3 regions of the Cytobacillus sp. FSL R5-0377 genome follow, and region 2 is predicted to be linked to each of the others. Evidence: a T-box and tRNA genes for the amino acid it is inferred to sense, from the RefSeq annotation. Region 2 holds a T-box; the other regions hold tRNA genes.
What was found. A T-box is a leader RNA that pairs with one kind of tRNA and senses whether it is charged. The one in region 2 lies ahead of thrS (threonine--tRNA ligase), so its partner is inferred to be a tRNA-Thr.

Region 1: it has a tRNA-Thr gene. The T-box ahead of thrS (threonine--tRNA ligase) is inferred to sense a tRNA for this amino acid. The anticodon was not compared.
Region 3: it has a tRNA-Thr gene. The T-box ahead of thrS (threonine--tRNA ligase) is inferred to sense a tRNA for this amino acid. The anticodon was not compared.

The regions. Positions count from the first base shown of each region.
Region 1 covers NZ_JBBORA010000001.1:2,285,788-2,293,026, forward strand. The annotation lists gene NSQ49_RS11720 (anti-sigma factor family protein) at 140-772, opposite strand; gene sigW (RNA polymerase sigma factor SigW) at 790-1,353, opposite strand; gene NSQ49_RS11730 (aspartyl-phosphate phosphatase Spo0E family protein) at 1,528-1,686, shown strand; gene rocF (arginase) at 1,729-2,634, opposite strand; tRNA gene NSQ49_RS11740 (tRNA-Ala) at 2,828-2,903, opposite strand; tRNA gene NSQ49_RS11745 (tRNA-Gly) at 2,907-2,981, opposite strand; tRNA gene NSQ49_RS11750 (tRNA-Lys) at 3,053-3,125, opposite strand; tRNA gene NSQ49_RS11755 (tRNA-Gln) at 3,139-3,213, opposite strand; tRNA gene NSQ49_RS11760 (tRNA-Tyr) at 3,278-3,361, opposite strand; tRNA gene NSQ49_RS11765 (tRNA-Thr) at 3,378-3,453, opposite strand; tRNA gene NSQ49_RS11770 (tRNA-Val) at 3,459-3,534, opposite strand; tRNA gene NSQ49_RS11775 (tRNA-Glu) at 3,539-3,613, opposite strand; tRNA gene NSQ49_RS11780 (tRNA-Thr) at 3,641-3,713, opposite strand; tRNA gene NSQ49_RS11785 (tRNA-Asn) at 3,750-3,824, opposite strand; rRNA gene rrf (5S ribosomal RNA) at 3,845-3,961, opposite strand; rRNA gene NSQ49_RS11795 (23S ribosomal RNA) at 4,147-7,082, opposite strand.
Region 2 covers NZ_JBBORA010000001.1:3,440,587-3,447,825, reverse strand. The annotation lists gene rpmI (50S ribosomal protein L35) at 1-201, opposite strand; gene infC (translation initiation factor IF-3) at 217-720, opposite strand; ribosomal protein L20 leader region at 897-1,020, opposite strand; gene thrS (threonine--tRNA ligase) at 1,270-3,201, opposite strand; T-box leader at 3,292-3,511, opposite strand; gene ytxC (putative sporulation protein YtxC) at 3,560-4,444, opposite strand; gene dnaI (primosomal protein DnaI) at 4,892-5,821, opposite strand; gene NSQ49_RS17510 (replication initiation and membrane attachment family protein) at 5,821-7,239, opposite strand, start outside.
Region 3 covers NZ_JBBORA010000001.1:3,250,383-3,257,621, reverse strand. The annotation lists gene glgB (1,4-alpha-glucan branching enzyme) at 1-78, opposite strand, end outside; gene NSQ49_RS16680 (hypothetical protein) at 302-499, shown strand; tRNA gene NSQ49_RS16675 (tRNA-Glu) at 573-644, opposite strand; tRNA gene NSQ49_RS16670 (tRNA-Ser) at 649-739, opposite strand; tRNA gene NSQ49_RS16665 (tRNA-Asn) at 745-819, opposite strand; tRNA gene NSQ49_RS16660 (tRNA-Ile) at 834-910, opposite strand; tRNA gene NSQ49_RS16655 (tRNA-Gly) at 915-988, opposite strand; tRNA gene NSQ49_RS16650 (tRNA-Phe) at 1,002-1,077, opposite strand; tRNA gene NSQ49_RS16645 (tRNA-Asp) at 1,242-1,318, opposite strand; tRNA gene NSQ49_RS16640 (tRNA-Met) at 1,322-1,395, opposite strand; tRNA gene NSQ49_RS16635 (tRNA-Ser) at 1,418-1,510, opposite strand; tRNA gene NSQ49_RS16630 (tRNA-Ile) at 1,523-1,599, opposite strand; tRNA gene NSQ49_RS16625 (tRNA-Met) at 1,618-1,694, opposite strand; tRNA gene NSQ49_RS16620 (tRNA-Ala) at 1,714-1,789, opposite strand; tRNA gene NSQ49_RS16615 (tRNA-Pro) at 1,798-1,874, opposite strand; tRNA gene NSQ49_RS16610 (tRNA-Arg) at 1,881-1,957, opposite strand; tRNA gene NSQ49_RS16605 (tRNA-Leu) at 1,973-2,061, opposite strand; tRNA gene NSQ49_RS16600 (tRNA-Gly) at 2,068-2,142, opposite strand; tRNA gene NSQ49_RS16595 (tRNA-Leu) at 2,151-2,235, opposite strand; tRNA gene NSQ49_RS16590 (tRNA-Lys) at 2,253-2,328, opposite strand; tRNA gene NSQ49_RS16585 (tRNA-Thr) at 2,351-2,426, opposite strand; tRNA gene NSQ49_RS16580 (tRNA-Val) at 2,447-2,522, opposite strand; rRNA gene rrf (5S ribosomal RNA) at 2,532-2,648, opposite strand; rRNA gene NSQ49_RS16570 (23S ribosomal RNA) at 2,900-5,835, opposite strand; rRNA gene NSQ49_RS16565 (16S ribosomal RNA) at 6,136-7,239, opposite strand, start outside.

The DNA.
Region 1 (7,239 bases), 1.2 Mb from region 2:
TATGTAACTTTCATATTATATCATATTCATTGCTAATTCCAATTTTGAAACAGCAGATACCTTCTGGAAAATTCACCATCGTCATTTGCATACTAAGAATCCCTGCTTCTCTTAGCAGGGATATTCTTTATTCCTATGATTATTCTTTGTCTTTTTCTCCTGTTTCAAAGACATCTACAGCATCTTTAGCTGCCGTTTTGATGTGATACCACAGCCATTCAAATATGGCATCAACCTCTTCGATTTCTCCAGTGACCTTGCCGGCCGAAGCCATATACTGCTGGCCATTGATGACCGTAACATTGCCCTCAACCTCACCCTGAATTTCCAAGTCGCCATTCTTCACCACTACATCGCCTTTTACCACTTCACCTTCAGGTACAATCACCTTATCGTTTTGCACCACAAGGTTCGGCTGTTTAGAAACAGATAATTGATGATCCTGATCCCAGGAAGATACAACGCTTCCCATCATTAAAACAAGAAAAAGTGATGCCGCAGTTAATAGCGGATGATGCCTGAACCAGCGCTGAACCCCGACCTTCCGCTTTTCTTTTGGCAATTTCGCCATAACATTTGCCGTGAAATTTTCAGGTGCCTGTATATGTGAAGTGCTTTGGACTAAAGCGATCGTTTTCTTTAATTCATGGAAATGAGTCTGACACTCCCCGCAGTTTTGCAGATGTGCCCTTAATTCCTTCTCATGTTCGGCTGAGATCTCTTCATCTAGGTACTCGTGCATATAAACAACCATTTCTGCTGGACATTTCAAAGTTCTCACCCTCTTTATTAGACATATCTTAATTGATTTCTAAGAGCTTCCCGGCCCCGGTGAATCCGGGTCTTTACGGTTCCCAATGGAAGGTCGAGCGTTTCACTGATCTCGTTCAGCGATAATTCCTCAATATATTTTAAAACAATAACTGAACGATATTTCTCTGGAAGCTTTGATATTTCCCTTTGGATTGTTTCCTGGAGTTCCAGGCTTTCTACATCATCCTCCGGCAGCCTCGCATCTGAAGCGATTTGAGAATACATGTTCAGGCCATCGGTTCCGGCGACCTCAGCATCCAAATAATAATCAGGCTTCTTTTTTCTGATTCTGTCTATACAAAGATTAGTGGCAATCCGATAGAGCCATGTGGAAAATTTAAGGTCAATATTAAAACTGGCAATATTAACATAAGCTCTTAAGAAGGCCTCTTGAGCGATATCCTCTGCCTCATGCCTGTTTCCCAGCATTCTGTAGCAAATCTGAAAAACTTTATCTTTGTATATTTCAACAACTTCAGCATAAGCATCCTGGTCGCCTTTTAATACTTGCTTTATCCTCTTCTTTACGATTGTCTCCATTTTTTTACCTCCGCTCCAGTGCGGCTAATCGATAATACGAATCGATAGCGGAAAAGGTTTCATTTTAATTAAAAAACATTCAATTTCTATATTAACAAATTTTTACTTATTCTGGTTTATTTTTTTCCTATTAGGGTATAAAAGTACTAAATTTATCGAAAAGGATTGGTTACGGTGTGTATTAAGGAATTATTGAGAGAAATTGAGGATTGCCGGACAAGAATGGTCCAATTAGCAGCTTCCGGCTCTTTTACAGATCACATGGTCGTTGACATCAGCAGTAAACTCGATGAACTCCTAAATAAATATTATACACTCACAGCAAAAAAATGAGCAGAACTTGTTTATGTTCTGCTCATTTTTATTTTTCCTTTATTACAAAAGCTTTTCCCCAAACAATGAACCCATAAGCGCGACTGCTACAGTAGCTGTTTTGTTCTTGTCATCCAAAATAGGATTAACCTCTACAAATTCAGCGGATGTAATGATTTGTGCTTCTGCAAGCATTTCCATGGCCAAGTGGCTTTCACGGTAGCTGATTCCGCCAATTACCGGAGTGCCAACCCCTGGTGCATCATGAGGATCCAGTCCATCCAAATCAAGGGAAAGATGAACGCCATCTGTATTTCGTTCTTTTAAATATGTAATAGACTCTTCCATAACCTTGGTCATTCCAAGACGGTCAATTTCATGCATAGTGTACACTTTAATGCCTTTTTCCTTAATAAGCTCCCGCTCACCTTCATCCAATGACCTTGCCCCAATAATGACAATATTCTCAGGCTTAATCTTTGGACCATATCCCCCTACATTGGTTAATAGCGGATGGCCTATACCGAGGCTTACAGCAAGCGGCATGCCATGTATGTTTCCTGAAGGTGAAGTCTCAGCTGTATTTAAATCACCATGAGCATCATACCAGATAACCCCGAGGTTTGTATAGTGCTTTGAAACCCCTGCTAATGTTCCAATTGCGATGCTGTGGTCACCGCCTAGAACTAATGGAAAGGATCCGTCTTTTATTGCGTGATCCACTTTCTCTGCAAGCATTTCCGTTTTCTCTGCAATAAGGTGCAAGTTGCGAAGATTTGAATTTGGATCGATTTGGACCTCCGGGCGGCCGACTGGAATATCGCCCTGGTCATGGATTTCTTCAAATAAACATTTTAAACGTTCATTCACCCCGGCATACCTGATTGCACTTGGCCCCATGTCTACACCGCGTCTCATCTGGCCAAGATCCATTGGCATTCCAATTATCGATAATTTCTGTCTACTCATAATGTAACTCCTCCCTTTCCCTTCATATATATATTTTAACCGCTTTCAAACACATGACTCAACTCGACAAAATCGTGTATATATATGCGGCTGTTAGGGGAAAAGGTCCTAGTTTTTTCGATGATGTTCCGATATTTATAAAATAAAAAAACCTTAAACCACATTGGTTTAAGGATTAATAAATTATGTATGTTGGTGGAGCCTAGCGGGATCGAACCGCTGACCTCCTGCGTGCAAAGCAGGCGCTCTCCCAGCTGAGCTAAGGCCCCATTTGGAGCGGAAGACGGGATTCGAACCCGCGACCCCCACCTTGGCAAGGTGATGTTCTACCACTGAACTACTTCCGCAGCATGCATATTTATATTTACAACTAAGACCTTCAGGACTCGATTCCCAAGGTCTGCGTATTTCTATAAAGTGAGCCATGAAGGACTCGAACCTTCGACCCTCTGATTAAAAGTCAGATGCTCTACCGACTGAGCTAATGGCTCGTAGTAAGGAAAATGGCTGGGCTAGCAGGATTCGAACCTGCGAGTGACGGAGTCAAAGTCCGGTGCCTTACCGCTTGGCTATAGCCCAATAATTACAAAATAAAAAGGACATTCATAGCTTGTCCAGTTTGTTGTGTTTTATTAAAAATAAATGGTGGAGGGGGGCAGATTCGAACTGCCGAACCCGAAGGAGCGGATTTACAGTCCGCCGCGTTTAGCCACTTCGCTACCCCTCCATCTGCGAAAAACAGATGGTGCCGGCGAGAGGACTTGAACCCCCAACCTACTGATTACAAGTCAGTTGCTCTACCAATTGAGCTACACCGGCAAGTATGGTGGAGGATGACGGGATCGAACCGCCGACCCTCTGCTTGTAAGGCAGATGCTCTCCCAGCTGAGCTAATCCTCCATTATGGTGACCCCTACGGGATTCGAACCCGTGTTACCGCCGTGAAAGGGCGGTGTCTTAACCGCTTGACCAAGGGGCCTAGTATTCTAGTTGTTTACATTAAGAGAGCTTCCAACCGGGCTCGAACCGGTGACCTCTTCCTTACCATGGAAGTGCTCTACCTGCTGAGCTATGGAAGCAACAGCTCATATTTCCCATAAGGGGCTTTATGAAAATGGCTCCGCAGGCAGGATTCGAACCTGCGACCGTTCGGTTAACAGCCGAATGCTCTACCACTGAGCTACTGCGGAATAGCGGTATTTTAAAAACAGCCCGGCAGCGTCCTACTCTCACAAGGGGACAGCCCCTAACTACCATCGGCGCTGAGAAGCTTAACTTCCGTGTTCGGTATGGGAACGGGTGTGACCTTCTCGCCATCGCCACCAGACTATTTTTCAAAGACAATTATTATTATACCGTCTTTTAATCATTTTTCAAGAGGAAATTTACTTTTTTCGTTCCCTCAAAACTAGATAATGTATGAAGAAGTATTTGCCGAGTATTCACCAATGACTCGTCTAGCTTCGGCTCCTAACTTCTCTCGAAGTTGAACAGTCGCCTCCGCTTTTCATTTTGGTTAAGTCCTCGATCGATTAGTATCAGTCAGCTCCACATGTCGCCACGCTTCCACCTCTGACCTATCAACCTGATCATCTTTCAGGGATCTTACTAGCTTGACGCTATGGGAAATCTCATCTCGAGGGGGGCTTCATGCTTAGATGCTTTCAGCACTTATCCCTTCCGCACATAGCTACCCAGCGATGCCTTTGGCAAGACAACTGGTACACCAGCGGTGCGTCCATCCCGGTCCTCTCGTACTAAGGACAGCTCCTCTCAAATTTCCTGCGCCCACGACGGATAGGGACCGAACTGTCTCACGACGTTCTGAACCCAGCTCGCGTACCGCTTTAATGGGCGAACAGCCCAACCCTTGGGACCGACTACAGCCCCAGGATGCGATGAGCCGACATCGAGGTGCCAAACCTCCCCGTCGATGTGGACTCTTGGGGGAGATAAGCCTGTTATCCCCGGGGTAGCTTTTATCCGTTGAGCGATGGCCCTTCCATGCGGAACCACCGGATCACTAAGCCCGACTTTCGTCCCTGCTCGACTTGTAGGTCTCGCAGTCAAGCTCCCTTGTGCCTTTACACTCTGCGAATGATTTCCAACCATTCTGAGGGAACCTTTGGGCGCCTCCGTTACTTTTTAGGAGGCGACCGCCCCAGTCAAACTGCCCACCTGACACTGTCTCCCGCCCCGATAAGGGGCGCGGGTTAGAATTTCAATACAGCCAGGGTAGTATCCCACCGACGCCTCCACCGAAGCTGGCGCTCCGGCTTCTCAGGCTCCTACCTATCCTGTACAAGCTGTACCAAAATTCAATATCAGGCTACAGTAAAGCTCCACGGGGTCTTTCCGTCCTGTCGCGGGTAACCTGCATCTTCACAGGTACTATAATTTCACCGAGTCTCTCGTTGAGACAGTGCCCAGATCGTTACGCCTTTCGTGCGGGTCGGAACTTACCCGACAAGGAATTTCGCTACCTTAGGACCGTTATAGTTACGGCCGCCGTTTACTGGGGCTTCGATTCAAAGCTTCGCTTGCGCTAACCTCTCCTCTTAACCTTCCAGCACCGGGCAGGCGTCAGCCCCTATACTTCGCCTTGCGGCTTCGCAGAGACCTGTGTTTTTGCTAAACAGTCGCCTGGGCCTATTCACTGCGGCTCATCAGGGCTATTCACCCTAATGAGCACCCCTTCTCCCGAAGTTACGGGGTCATTTTGCCGAGTTCCTTAACGAGAGTTCTCTCGCTCACCTTAGGATTCTCTCCTCGCCTACCTGTGTCGGTTTGCGGTACGGGCACCTTTTCCCTCGCTAGAGGCTTTTCTTGGCAGTGTGGAATCAGGAACTTCGGTACTAAATTTCCCTCGCCGTCACAGCTCAGCCTATGTGGTAACGGGATTTGCCTCGTTACCGGCCTAACTGCTTGGACGCGCTAATCCAGCAGCGCGCTTACCCTATCCTCCTGCGTCCCCCCATTGCTCAAACGGTAAAGAGGTGGTACAGGAATATCAACCTGTTGTCCATCGCCTACGCTTTTCAGCCTCGGCTTAGGTCCCGACTAACCCTGAGCGGACGAGCCTTCCTCAGGAAACCTTAGGCATTCGGTGGATGGGATTCTCACCCATCTTTCGCTACTCATACCGGCATTCTCACTTCTAAGCGCTCCACCAGTCCTTGCGGTCTGGCTTCAACGCCCTTAGAACGCTCTCCTACCACTGACATCGAAAGATGTCAATCCACAGCTTCGGTGATACGTTTAGCCCCGGTACATTTTCGGCGCGGAGTCACTCGACCAGTGAGCTATTACGCACTCTTTAAATGGTGGCTGCTTCTAAGCCAACATCCTGGTTGTCTAAGCAACTCCACATCCTTTTCCACTTAACGTATACTTTGGGACCTTAGCTGGTGGTCTGGGCTGTTTCCCTCTTGACTACGGATCTTATCACTCGCAGTCTGACTCCCATGGATAAGTCTTTGGCATTCGGAGTTTGTCTGAATTCGGTAACCCGATGGGGGCCCCTAGTCCAAACAGTGCTCTACCTCCAAGACTCTTACTACATGAGGCTAGCCCTAAAGCTATTTCGGAGAGAACCAGCTATCTCCAAGTTCGATTGGAATTTCTCCGCTACCCACACCTCATCCCCGCACTTTTCAACGTGCGTGGGTTCGGGCCTCCATCCAGTGTTACCTGGACTTCACCCTGGACATGGGTAGATCACCTGGTTTCGGGTCTACGACCACATACTCATTCGCCCTATTCAGACTCGCTTTCGCTGCGGCTCCGTCTTCTCAACTTAACCTCGCATGTAATCGTAACTCGCCGGTTCATTCTACAAAAGGCACGCTATCACCCATTAACGGGCTCTAACTACTTGTAGGCACACGGTTTCAGGATCTCTTTCACTCCCCTTCCGGGGTGCTTTTCACCTTTCCCTCACGGTACTGGTTCACTATCGGTCACTAGGGAGTATTTAGCCTTGGGAGATGGTCCTCCCTGCTTCCGACGGGATTTCTCGTGTCCCGCCGTACTCAGGATCCACTCTGGAGGGAACGAAGTTTCAACTACAGGGCTTTTACCTTCTCTGGCCGGCCTTTCCAGACCTGTTCATTTACCTCGTTCCTTTGTAACTCCGTATAGAGTGTCCTACAACCCCAGGAGGCAAGCCTCCTGGTTTGGGCTAATCCCGTTTCGCTCGCCGCTACTCAGGGAATCGCGTTTGCTTTCTCTTCCTCCGGGTACTTAGATGTTTCAGTTCCCCGGGTCTGCCTTCTATACCCTATGTATTCAGGTAAAGATCCTATCCCATTACGGATAGGGGGTTTCCCCATTCGGAAATCTCCGGATCAAAGCTTACTTACAGCTCCCCGAAGCATATCGGTGTTAGTACCGTCCTTCATCGGCTCCTAGTGCCAAGGCATTCACCGTGCGCCCTTTCTAACTTAACCGTATTTGACAGGTTCATCGAAGATGAACAAGATCAAAGGTTCTTACTCTATTTAACATAGAGAGAATTCACTAAAATGGCGATTACTCGGTTATTGCTTCTTCATAATCATTATCTAGTTTTCAAAGAACGAATCATTCATTGAGAGATTGAACTCT
Region 2 (7,239 bases):
TTACTTAAGATTTACTAATAAGTTACGGATGCGCTTGTAATCGCCTGAAGAAACAAGAGTTCCTTTGCGAAGCTTACGCTTTTGCTTTTGAGATTTGTTCGCGAACATATGGCTTCTGTAAGCATGAGAACGCTTCAGTTTACCAGAACCTGTTCTTTTGAAACGCTTAGCAGCGCCGCGGTGAGTTTTCATTTTTGGCATTGGGAATTCCTCCTCTTACTTGTCGTTTTTCGGTGCTAAGACCATAAACATGCTTCGGCCATCCATTTTCGGATGTGATTCCACTGTTGCAACTTCATTGCATGCTTGTGCAAAGCGGATTAATACACGCTGGCCGATTTCCTTATGCGTAATGGCACGTCCTTTAAATCGGATCGATGCTTTTACTTTATCGCCTTTTTCAAGGAATTTAATAGCATTGCGAAGTTTTGTATTAAAGTCATGTTCTTCAATAGTCGGGCTAAGACGAACTTCTTTAATACTGATAATCTTCTGGTTTTTGCGAGCTTCTTTTTCTTTCTTCTGCTGCTCGAATTTGAACTTTCCGTAGTCCATGATACGGGCTACAGGAGGCTTCGCACTCGGTGCAACCAGAACAAGATCAAGATTGGCACGAGAAGCAATTTCAAGTGCGTCGAATTTTGATTTAATCCCTAACTGCTCGCCGTTTTGGTCAATAAGACGGACTTCGCGGGCGCGAATGCCCTCGTTTAACAACATATCTTTGCTAATAGCTAGACACCTCCAAGGTTTAATGCGAACACAACGTTTGGGTCAAGAAAAGCGCAAGCGCCTGCTTAGCAGACAACTTAAAAGCTGTCAGCTGCACCGGACCAAAGCTGAATCGCAAGTTATGCAACATTTCTCTTCCGTGACGGAATCAGAGCTGTTTTTAACCAAATAAAAAAGTGCGGATGAAAACACCCACACTTACGTATATAAACAGAAAATGTTCACGTAAAACCTGCCAACTGCACTTTGCGTCAATCAGGTGAGAAGCGGGTGCTTCTTCTTTTCCTCAAACTGTATTCAATTTACCTTAGCAACTATATCACAAAGAATGACTCCGTGTCAAACGAATAACTTTTATCACAACGAAGAAAAGCATAACAAAATTAATTGCTTTTGGCAATATGATTTTAATATTTTTTCGAAATGAATTTAATCCCAACTTTTTCATTTTTTCCTTCCTGCTCATAAAATTATAGTTTTACTTGATTTACAAATGACCATAAAAAGGGCTGCAGCACGTGCAGCCCTTTTTCATTATTAGCGTTTTACTTCAGTTTTTAGTGCAGAGATGAAGTCCTCAAATGAAACAGTTTCAGATTTTTGCTCTCCATACTTGCGGACATTGACAGCTTTTTCAGCTACTTCGTTGTCTCCTACAACAAGCATATATGGAGTTTTTTGCATTTGGGCTTCACGGATCTTATACCCGATTTTTTCATTGCGGTCATCGAGCTCAACACGGAAGCCCTCTGCCTGAAGCTGCTCCTGCACTTTTTTTGCATAATCAAAGTGGATATCAGGGGATACCGGAATAACCTGGACTTGAACTGGTGCAAGCCAAGTTGGAAATGCTCCCTTATATTCCTCAATCAGGAATGCTACAAAACGCTCCATAGTAGAAACGACACCTCGGTGGATTACTACCGGGCGATGAGGCTTTCCATCTTCCCCTACATAAGTCAGATCAAATCGCTCAGGAAGCAGGAAGTCCAGCTGGACAGTTGATAAAGTCTCATCCTTGCCAAGCGCAGTTTTAACTTGGACATCCAATTTAGGACCATAAAAAGCTGCTTCGCCTTCTGCCTCAAAATAATCGAGGCCGATTTCATCCATCGCTTCTTTAAGCATGGCCTGTGCTTTTTCCCACATTTCATCATCATCAAAGTACTTCTCAGTATCCTGAGGATCTCTGTAAGAAAGGCGGAATGAGTAGTCATTGATATCGAAGTCTTTATATACTTCAAGAATTAGATGCACTACACGCTTAAATTCTTCCTTGATCTGGTCAGGACGAACAAAAATATGTGCATCATTCAGAGTCATGCCCCGCACACGCTGAAGGCCGGATAGGGCTCCTGACATTTCATAGCGGTGCATTGTTCCAAGCTCTGCAATACGGATAGGCAATTCGCGGTAGCTGTGGATGCCATTCTTATAGATCATCATATGATGCGGGCAGTTCATTGGACGAAGGACAAGCTGTTCGTTATCCATCTCCATGACAGGGAACATGTCTTCCTGATAATGATCCCAGTGGCCGGATGTTTTATAAAGATCCACGCTTCCCATGATCGGAGTATACACATGGTCATAGCCCAGTCTTTCTTCCTTATCGACGATGTATCGCTCGATATTGCGGCGGATTGTTGCCCCTTTTGGAAGCCACATTGGGAGCCCCTGGCCTACTTTTTGCGAATTCATGAACAGGTTAAGCTCTTTGCCGATTTTGCGGTGGTCTCGCTCTTTTGCCTCTTCAAGGAGACGCAAATGCTCAGCCAGGTCCTCTTTCTTGAAGAAAGCTGTTCCATAAATACGCTGAAGCATCTTGTTATCACTGTCGCCTCTCCAATAGGCTCCGGCAATGCTTAATAGTTTGAACTCCTTCAATTTGCCAGTAGAAGGTACATGGACACCGCGGCAGAGGTCAAAAAATTCGCCCTGCTCGTAAATAGTCACTGTTTCATCTTCAGGAATTGCCTCGATCAGTTCAAGCTTATATTCATCATCAATTTCCTTGTACATCTGAACTGCTTCATTGCGGCTGACTTCTTTGCGAACAATATCAAGATTTTCATTAATAATCTTTTTCATTTCTTTTTCAATCACTGAAAGATCTTCTGGTGAAAGTGATTCTTCCAGATCGATGTCATAATAGAATCCGCCTTCAATAACGGGTCCTACCCCAAGCTTTACATTTTTATATAAACGCTTGATCGCCTGAGCCATCAAATGGGCGGTGCTATGGCGAAGAACCTCCAGCGCATCGCTTGAGTCCGCTGTGACAATTTCAATCGCACCATTGTTTTCGATTGGACGTCGAAGATCATACATTTCTCCATCCAGCTTGCCGGCAATCGCCTTTTTCTTCAGGCCCGGGCTGATCGAAGCTGCAATATCTTCTGTTGTCGTTCCCTTTGGAAACTCCTTTACAGCCCCATCTGGAAACGAAACTTTAACAACTTCTGACATGATATTTCCTCCCTTTTTATGTTAACGCAAGACATCTGAATCAGATGCTGCTGCGCTTTACACTTGAAAAATAAAAAAACCCGTCCCTAAAAAAGGGACGAGTTATTATTAACACGCGGTTCCACCCTACTTCTCGTTTTCAAAAAAGACAAACGACTCTGTAGTAAGATAACGGTCTTTTCCCGCCAGCCCATTTCCTGGCTGGAGTTCAGAGGCGGTAAGCATTCAAATCGTGTTAGGAAGGTTTCAGCCTTGCCTTCCCTCTCTTTAAACCGTATTAGAATACCCTTATCCTCATCGCAACTTTTGCTTGGTTATTGTAATATGTACGTTATTATAGTTTGTTATTTCAGGAAAATCAAGGGTATCTTTTACATTTTTCATCATCAGCATAAGAATGGGTGTTTCGATCATGATAAAAAGCAGTAAGAGAGCTTAATTGAAGCCTTTCTTCAAAAATATTGCGGATTGTTCTGACCAGAGGCTGGTCAAAATCATCTGAATAGAGATAAATAGCTGAAGGTGCGATTGAGAGCAGCGGTGCAATCGTACCAGAATCCACATATACTGGATGATTGGATAATAGCTTGCGGTCAATCATTCTTAAGAGCTCTCCGCGTTTAATTTCACGCAATTGCTCATCATAAAAATAAACACCTTCATCCATTAAGACATGGATTGTATCGATTTTGGGCTGCCTGCCTGACAGGAAATCCCTCAAAGTATGGATGAACATCTGATATTCCTGTTCCATTTTGTACTCATCGATGGAAACTTCCACATATTTGGTCATTTCATTCATGAGCGGGCGCATCCGGAATTTTACGAATGAATCAAAAGAAAAGGAAATATGATCTTGAAACAACTGATCAATTGCACTTTTTAAATTTTCTTTAACATCCAGGCCACTGACAAACGCAGCAAGATCCTCGCGGTTTCCTTCCAGGATAGAGTGAATAATTTCTAGAATTTGCTGCTGCTCGCCTTCATCCTCATAATAATAATGCTCCATCAGTATCCGTTTAAACCAATCATCCTGCTTTTGGTTCACGATAAATTGAAAAAATGCTGTCTTAACAGTATTCAGGATATTGCCGCTATTTTCAGCAGAAACTCTGACTATATGTTGATCTTCAAAATGAAGAATATTATTATCACTTTGACAAAAAGACTGCAGCTGTTCTGAAAGATGCTCATGAAAATTTCGAGCATCTGTGCTGCTCTGGAAAATGATTTCGATCAACCAAATCCCCCCTTTATACAAATCTCTGTTCTATGTATATGGCGGACTTGGCCAAATTAGAAGTAGGGTTTGGTGTTTTAGTGTATTAAACGATGATAAGTTCCTTTGGGATAAAATTTTCTTTTAGCGTTTTAATTTTGTCCGTTGATTTTACTCCAGATGCTCGCATTTTGCTGAGCGGGCGGTGAGCATTTTTGAACCATGCTTCAGTGCCATAAATACCCGCAGGACATTGAATAAGCTTCTTCGAATGAACACCACACGAAGGAAATGCGTCAGCACTCTCGAGGATCAAGTGCCCACAGCGAAGATCAACTCAGCAAATTAATCTAGGTTATGAAAAAGCAACGAACTTTACAAAAACTGCCTTGAATATAAAAAGCGCACATGTAGTGAAAACAGCAGCAATAAAAAAACTGCCGAGGGATTTATCGGCAGTTTTTCAGATTATACTCTCCTGTTCGGCCCTTCTACAAGCACAGGTTCAGCTAGGTATTTAATTCGCTCCATAATTCTTCTAGCTTTCATTTTCTCTTCCTCACCGCGCTGGCTGTAGGAGAGATGATGTTCAAGTCCCTGGAGGTCGAAGTTGGAAGTGAAAAAGGTTGGGAGGCTTTCCTGCATGCGGAACTGCAGAATTGGCCCTAAAATCTCATCCCTTGTCCAGCTGGACATGGTTTCTGCTCCAATATCGTCAAACATTAAAACAGGTGCTTTTTTAATGGTTTCCATCTTACCGTTAAGGGTTTGATCTCCAATTGAATTTTTCAATTCCCTGAATAACTCAGGAACATAGACAATCATGGAGGAAACTTTCCGGCTTGCGAGCTTATTGGCAATCGCACCAAGCAAATATGACTTGCCCACACCGAATTTCCCATAAAAATAAATTCCTTTTTGCTTGGACCCCGGCTGGTAGTCCATTACAAAAGATGCCGCCTTATCCACAGCCTCAATGCGGTCGTCATCATCATATATGGAATCAAAAGTGGCATGAAGGATATCAGATGGCACATATAAACTCTGGATTAATTTTTCATTTCTCCGCTTTTCATCGTGCATGACCTTGCGCGGGCATTTATCATACTTCAAATCGATCGATCCTCTTTGAATCACAAGTTCTGGATGATAGCCCTGCATGAAATTTACACAACCTTCCAAGCTGGAACATTTATTGCATTCCTTGCTCTGCTGTGTGTACTCAAAAAGCTTGCTAAGGCTTTTCTCTACCATCTCAGATGTCAATTCATCCTGATGTTTTTGGAGAAAGGCCTTTACTTCAGGGTGATTAAGCGTTTGGTTCCTCATCATTTCATATCTTCTTTGAAAACCTTCATTGCCAGCAAGACGCCGTAATGTTTCATTAATTTTTTCCATTAATCAGTCACCTCCTGTGATCGCAGTTTTTTTAATTTCTCCTTAAGTTCCCTTTTTTTCAATTCCCGCTCATACTGTTCCTTTTCGCTATTTTGCTGCTGGGTCTGTTCCTTTTTGGCAGCTGGGCTGCTATTTTCATCAAACCAGTCTGGAAGCATCTCTGTTCTGATCGGCTTCCTTTTGTTCCCCGTTGGGCCTGCAGTTTTCTTTCCTTCCGCCCAATCAAGGTATTGGCGATGTTCCTTTTTGGCTAATGCAATAGCCGCCTCAGGGGTTTTAATCTTCTTTCTCGCCCAGTGGCCAGCTATTTTTTCTACGTACCCTTTCGTCAGCTTCATATCTGTTTTGAGCATAACATATTGAATCAGCACATTAATTACCCCAGGCAGAAGCTTTTGCTGGAACATGACATCTTCTATAATCTGCAGATCGCCCTTCGAAGGTTCTGCTCCTCCTGATATATCTTTTAATAGCTGCCTGGGTGAGGTAATTTCCAAATAACGAATTAATTCTTCTTCCTGTGTTTCAGGCTTTTTTTTATGAGTATGATGAATGGCAGGCTGAACCCGGTCTATCAGGGATGGAAGCATATCCTGGTTTTGGAATTGATACCAATCCCGCGCAGATTTTCTTAATTCATCAATGTTTATCTCATTATCTTCATTTACGGCGCTGATGACAATATTTTTCATCTGAATAGGGTCGATTCCGTATAAAAAGGCAAGATTGCTGATGGAATCCTTTACTTTAACTGTAAGGGCTTTTTTTGGTACAAGCGATTCATTAAGCCCTGCCTGAAGCAATTCAAAATTAAACTCTTCATTTCCAATTTGAATGCCCTCCTGCTCCTGCCTTCCAATATACCCTTCCCCATCCGATTCATTCATCAGCTTCACCACTTCTTCATCTAACGAACCAGGGTGCCCGGATTGGAATACATCCTGGAAAGCCTTTGTTACTTCCTCAAATCCCATGGCCGGCTGCACCTTCTGATCTGAGAAGAAGCGCTTCAATCTCATAAATTGATTCTTGCCCAATTTCTTATAAAGATAGATATTGAGCATGCCATCAAGGAAGAATTGTTCAGGTGTCAGCGGTGGAAGCAGCTCGTAAATAAATGACCTTGTCTCTTCTTCTTTGTTCACATATACCTTTAAAAGTCCTATCCCTTCAAGCTTGAGACGGGCTTCATAAATATCTTTAAGCCCCATCCCCATGAAATTCATTAAACTATGGTGTGAGTTGGAAGATGACCATAGCCGATTTTCTTCAAGTTCGGCCCATAAAGTCATATACAAACTGAAGCACACAGAGCCAATGAGCGGCTGGTATAAGAGTGTCAGCACTTTCCGGTCATAATCATGCAAAAGCCCGCTGGCTGCTACTGTATATCGGTCTATTGGAAGCATCTCCTGCCA
Region 3 (7,239 bases), 190 kb from region 2:
CTGGTGACTCTCATAGAGAGTCCCTTCATGGAACAAATGCAGTTGATAATCGGTTGGCAACAAAGTATCCACTACCATCCTTCTCCCCACCTAGTCTCGTTTCTTTTGACTTTCCTGTTATATTCGCCGAACCTGAGAAAATCCCTTGTAAAAGTTTTTTTAATTTTATGACAGTATCGTTCATATTCCGCTAACAACCGACAGCATCTGACTCAGATTAACAGACTTCGACATAATCTCCGGTAAACTTAGACAAAATATAACAAAGTCTGCAAACCGAAAATGAAAGGAGAATAATATTTTGAGCAATAAGGAAGAGGAGTTTTTATTGAATGAGGCATCCAGGGATGAAATAAAGATTCCACTATTTGAAGCACCGGATGGTAAGATTCTGGCCACTGGTGATATGTTTAGGGGCCCTTATACAGGAATATCTTCTGATATCGATTTGAATAATCCCGGCAATAAATTAAGCGGGAAAGAAGAAAAATTTGATTAAATTGAAGATGGCATGTATCACAAAATGAAAACAACAAAAAAGCTGCCAACAATTAGTTGACAGCTTTTTTGTATGACCCCTACGGGATTCGAACCCGTGTTACCGCCGTGAAAGGGCGGTGTCTTAACCGCTTGACCAAGGGGCCAATATGGCGGAGAAGGAGGGATTTGAACCCTCGCGCCGGTTACCCGACCTACACCCTTAGCAGGGGCGCCTCTTCAGCCACTTGAGTACTTCCCCATATATGGCTCCGCAGGTAGGATTCGAACCTACGACCGTTCGGTTAACAGCCGAATGCTCTACCACTGAGCTACTGCGGAACAATAATATAAAATGGTGGGCCTAAATGGACTCGAACCATCGACCTCACGCTTATCAGGCGTGCGCTCTAACCAGCTGAGCTATAGGCCCATTTTGGAGCGGGTGAAGGGAATCGAACCCTCATCATCAGCTTGGAAGGCTGAGGTTTTACCACTAAACTACACCCGCATAAGGTCTAAAATGGTGGCTCAGGACGGAATCGAACCGCCGACACAAGGATTTTCAGTCCTTTGCTCTACCGACTGAGCTACTGAGCCAAAAATAATATTATATCCCTAAATCTAAATAAATGTGCTTCAAAGCCCTGCGTTCTTTGTCGCAGATTTTAAAAGCATGCTATTCGATGATGAAATGCTTCGCAGCTGCATTCTTTTAAAATCCTCTACCGACTGAGCTACTGAGCCAAACTTTCTTTTAAAAATGGCGGTCCGGACGGGACTCGAACCCGCGACCTCCTGCGTGACAGGCAGGCATTCTAACCAACTGAACTACCGGACCAGATTGCGGGGGCAGGATTTGAACCTGCGACCTTCGGGTTATGAGCCCGACGAGCTACCGGACTGCTCCACCCCGCGACAATAATATTAAAATAAATTATGGAGGAGGAAAGGGGATTCGAACCCCTGCGCGGTTTGACCCGCCTGTCGGTTTTCAAGACCGATCCCTTCAGCCGGACTTGGGTATTCCTCCGTATAAGAAAAGTGGTGGACCTTGTAGGACTCGAACCTACGACCGGACGGTTATGAGCCGTCTGCTCTAACCAGCTGAGCTAAAGGTCCAGCATCGTTTAATTAAAATGGTAGCGGCGGAGGGGATCGAACCCCCGACCTCACGGGTATGAACCGTACGCTCTAGCCAGCTGAGCTACACCGCCAAAACAGTAAAAATAATTATGGTGGAGCCTAGCGGGATCGAACCGCTGACCTCCTGCGTGCAAAGCAGGCGCTCTCCCAGCTGAGCTAAGGCCCCAATATAAATGGTCGGGAAGACAGGATTCGAACCTGCGACCCCTTGGTCCCAAACCAAGTGCTCTACCAAGCTGAGCTACTCCCCGTTAATATGGCGCGCCCGAGAGGAGTCGAACCCCTAACCTTTTGATCCGTAGTCAAACGCTCTATCCAATTGAGCTACGGGCGCAATATTAAATTCTACTGGTGCCGAGGACCGGAATCGAACCGGTACGGTAGTCACCTACCGCAGGATTTTAAGTCCTGTGCGTCTGCCAGTTCCGCCACCCCGGCAATAAATGGAGCGGAAGACGGGATTCGAACCCGCGACCCCCACCTTGGCAAGGTGATGTTCTACCACTGAACTACTTCCGCAAAAATAATGGTGCGGGTGAAGGGAGTCGAACCCCCACGCCTTGCGGCGCCAGATCCTAAGTCTGGTGCGTCTGCCAATTCCGCCACACCCGCAATATAAAAATTAAAAATGGTGAGCCATGAAGGACTCGAACCTTCGACCCTCTGATTAAAAGTCAGATGCTCTACCGACTGAGCTAATGGCTCATATTCTATAAAAGAAATGAAGTGGTGCCGGCGAGAGGACTTGAACCCCCAACCTACTGATTACAAGTCAGTTGCTCTACCAATTGAGCTACACCGGCAGCTTGTACATTTAAATTAATGGTGGAGGATGACGGGATCGAACCGCCGACCCTCTGCTTGTAAGGCAGATGCTCTCCCAGCTGAGCTAATCCTCCATTATTAACGCCCGGCAGCGTCCTACTCTCACAAGGGGACAGCCCCTAACTACCATCGGCGCTGAGAAGCTTAACTTCCGTGTTCGGTATGGGAACGGGTGTGACCTTCTCGCTATCGCCACCAGACTATTTTTCAAAGACAAGTATTATTATACCGTCTTTTTATCATTTTTCAAGAGGAAATTTACTTTTTTTTCGTTCCCTCAAAACTAGATAATGTATGAAGAAGTATTTACCGAGTATTCACCAATGACTTGTCTAGCTTCGGCTCCTAACTTCTCGGCCGTTTCGATCCGTCCCTCCAATCCAAAACCAGGATTTGAATGAACGGCTCTCCAACGTCTCTCGAAGTTGAACAGTCGCCTCCGCTTGTCGTTTTGGTTAAGTCCTCGATCGATTAGTATCAGTCAGCTCCACATGTCGCCACGCTTCCACCTCTGACCTATCAACCTGATCATCTTTCAGGGATCTTACTAGCTTGACGCTATGGGAAATCTCATCTCGAGGGGGGCTTCATGCTTAGATGCTTTCAGCACTTATCCCTTCCGCACATAGCTACCCAGCGATGCCTTTGGCAAGACAACTGGTACACCAGCGGTGCGTCCATCCCGGTCCTCTCGTACTAAGGACAGCTCCTCTCAAATTTCCTGCGCCCACGACGGATAGGGACCGAACTGTCTCACGACGTTCTGAACCCAGCTCGCGTACCGCTTTAATGGGCGAACAGCCCAACCCTTGGGACCGACTACAGCCCCAGGATGCGATGAGCCGACATCGAGGTGCCAAACCTCCCCGTCGATGTGGACTCTTGGGGGAGATAAGCCTGTTATCCCCGGGGTAGCTTTTATCCGTTGAGCGATGGCCCTTCCATGCGGAACCACCGGATCACTAAGCCCGACTTTCGTCCCTGCTCGACTTGTAGGTCTCGCAGTCAAGCTCCCTTGTGCCTTTACACTCTGCGAATGATTTCCAACCATTCTGAGGGAACCTTTGGGCGCCTCCGTTACTTTTTAGGAGGCGACCGCCCCAGTCAAACTGCCCACCTGACACTGTCTCCCGCCCCGATAAGGGGCGCGGGTTAGAATTTCAATACAGCCAGGGTAGTATCCCACCGACGCCTCCACCGAAGCTGGCGCTCCGGCTTCTCAGGCTCCTACCTATCCTGTACAAGCTGTACCAAAATTCAATATCAGGCTACAGTAAAGCTCCACGGGGTCTTTCCGTCCTGTCGCGGGTAACCTGCATCTTCACAGGTACTATAATTTCACCGAGTCTCTCGTTGAGACAGTGCCCAGATCGTTACGCCTTTCGTGCGGGTCGGAACTTACCCGACAAGGAATTTCGCTACCTTAGGACCGTTATAGTTACGGCCGCCGTTTACTGGGGCTTCGATTCAAAGCTTCGCTTGCGCTAACCTCTCCTCTTAACCTTCCAGCACCGGGCAGGCGTCAGCCCCTATACTTCGCCTTGCGGCTTCGCAGAGACCTGTGTTTTTGCTAAACAGTCGCCTGGGCCTATTCACTGCGGCTCATCAGGGCTATTCACCCTAATGAGCACCCCTTCTCCCGAAGTTACGGGGTCATTTTGCCGAGTTCCTTAACGAGAGTTCTCTCGCTCACCTTAGGATTCTCTCCTCGCCTACCTGTGTCGGTTTGCGGTACGGGCACCTTTTCCCTCGCTAGAGGCTTTTCTTGGCAGTGTGGAATCAGGAACTTCGGTACTAAATTTCCCTCGCCGTCACAGCTCAGCCTATGTGGTAACGGGATTTGCCTCGTTACCGGCCTAACTGCTTGGACGCGCTAATCCAGCAGCGCGCTTACCCTATCCTCCTGCGTCCCCCCATTGCTCAAACGGTAAAGAGGTGGTACAGGAATATCAACCTGTTGTCCATCGCCTACGCTTTTCAGCCTCGGCTTAGGTCCCGACTAACCCTGAGCGGACGAGCCTTCCTCAGGAAACCTTAGGCATTCGGTGGATGGGATTCTCACCCATCTTTCGCTACTCATACCGGCATTCTCACTTCTAAGCGCTCCACCAGTCCTTGCGGTCTGGCTTCAACGCCCTTAGAACGCTCTCCTACCACTGACATCGAAAGATGTCAATCCACAGCTTCGGTGATACGTTTAGCCCCGGTACATTTTCGGCGCGGAGTCACTCGACCAGTGAGCTATTACGCACTCTTTAAATGGTGGCTGCTTCTAAGCCAACATCCTGGTTGTCTAAGCAACTCCACATCCTTTTCCACTTAACGTATACTTTGGGACCTTAGCTGGTGGTCTGGGCTGTTTCCCTCTTGACTACGGATCTTATCACTCGCAGTCTGACTCCCATGGATAAGTCTTTGGCATTCGGAGTTTGTCTGAATTCGGTAACCCGATGGGGGCCCCTAGTCCAAACAGTGCTCTACCTCCAAGACTCTTACTACATGAGGCTAGCCCTAAAGCTATTTCGGAGAGAACCAGCTATCTCCAAGTTCGATTGGAATTTCTCCGCTACCCACACCTCATCCCCGCACTTTTCAACGTGCGTGGGTTCGGGCCTCCATCCAGTGTTACCTGGACTTCACCCTGGACATGGGTAGATCACCTGGTTTCGGGTCTACGACCACATACTCATTCGCCCTATTCAGACTCGCTTTCGCTGCGGCTCCGTCTTCTCAACTTAACCTCGCATGTAATCGTAACTCGCCGGTTCATTCTACAAAAGGCACGCTATCACCCATTAACGGGCTCTAACTACTTGTAGGCACACGGTTTCAGGATCTCTTTCACTCCCCTTCCGGGGTGCTTTTCACCTTTCCCTCACGGTACTGGTTCACTATCGGTCACTAGGGAGTATTTAGCCTTGGGAGATGGTCCTCCCTGCTTCCGACGGGATTTCTCGTGTCCCGCCGTACTCAGGATCCACTCTGGAGGGAACGAAGTTTCAACTACAGGGCTTTTACCTTCTCTGGCCGGCCTTTCCAGACCTGTTCATTTACCTCGTTCCTTTGTAACTCCGTATAGAGTGTCCTACAACCCCAGGAGGCAAGCCTCCTGGTTTGGGCTAATCCCGTTTCGCTCGCCGCTACTCAGGGAATCGCGTTTGCTTTCTCTTCCTCCGGGTACTTAGATGTTTCAGTTCCCCGGGTCTGCCTTCTATACCCTATGTATTCAGGTAAAGATCCTATCCCATTACGGATAGGGGGTTTCCCCATTCGGAAATCTCCGGATCAAAGCTTACTTACAGCTCCCCGAAGCATATCGGTGTTAGTACCGTCCTTCATCGGCTCCTAGTGCCAAGGCATTCACCGTGCGCCCTTTCTAACTTAACCTACTTCGGCCGCTGATCGACTGCGGATCTCTGCGTCAGCTCTCTCGCTCCGCTCCTCACGTACTGAAGTACGCTCCGGTGCTCACTCGGTCGCTTCCTTGATCTCCTTGCCGCTCATCGTCCTCATGGTTTGTGCTCTTACTTAATATTAAATAAGAGAAAAAACTAAGATGGCGATTACTCGGTTATTGCTTCTTCATTAACATTATCTAGTTTTCAAAGAACGAATCATTCATTGAGAGATTGAACTCTCAAAACTGAACGAACAAAGAACGTCACGTTTCTTGTAAATATTCCTTAGAAAGGAGGTGATCCAGCCGCACCTTCCGATACGGCTACCTTGTTACGACTTCACCCCAATCATCTGTCCCACCTTAGGCGGCTGGCTCCAAAAGGTTACCCCACCGACTTCGGGTGTTACAAACTCTCGTGGTGTGACGGGCGGTGTGTACAAGGCCCGGGAACGTATTCACCGCGGCATGCTGATCCGCGATTACTAGCGATTCCGGCTTCATGCAGGCGAGTTGCAGCCTGCAATCCGAACTGAGAATGGTTTTATGGGATTCGCTTAACCTCGCGGTTTTGCAGCCCTTTGTACCATCCATTGTAGCACGTGTGTAGCCCAGGTCATAAGGGGCATGATGATTTGACGTCATCCCCACCTTCCTCCGGTTTGTCACCGGCAGTCACCTTAGAGTGCCCAACTGAATGCTGGCAACTAAGATCAAGGGTTGCGCTCGTTGCGGGACTTAACCCAACATCTCACGACACGAGCTGACGACAACCATGCACCACCTGTCACCCTGTCCCCCGAAGGGGAACGCCCTATCTCTAGGGTTGTCAGGGGATGTCAAGACCTGGTAAGGTTCTTCGCGTTGCTTCGAATTAAACCACATGCTCCACCGCTTGTGCGGGCCCCCGTCAATTCCTTTGAGTTTCAGCCTTGCGGCCGTACTCCCCAGGCGGAGTGCTTAATGCGTTTGCTGCAGCACTAAAGGGCGGAAACCCTCTAACACTTAGCACTCATCGTTTACGGCGTGGACTACCAGGGTATCTAATCCTGTTTGCTCCCCACGCTTTCGCGCCTCAGCGTCAGTTACAGACCAAAGAGTCGCCTTCGCCACTGGTGTTCCTCCACATCTCTACGCATTTCACCGCTACACGTGGAATTCCACTCTTCTCTTCTGCACTCAAGTTCCCCAGTTTCCAATGACCCTCCCCGGTTGAGCCGGGGGCTTTCACATCAGACTTAAGGAACCGCCTGCGCGCGCTTTACGCCCAATAATTCCGGACAACGCTTGCCACCTACGTATTACCGCGGCTGCTGGCACGTAGTTAGCCGTGGCTTTCTGGTCAGGTACCGTCAAGGTACCGGCAGTTACTCCGGTACTTGTTCTTCCCTGAC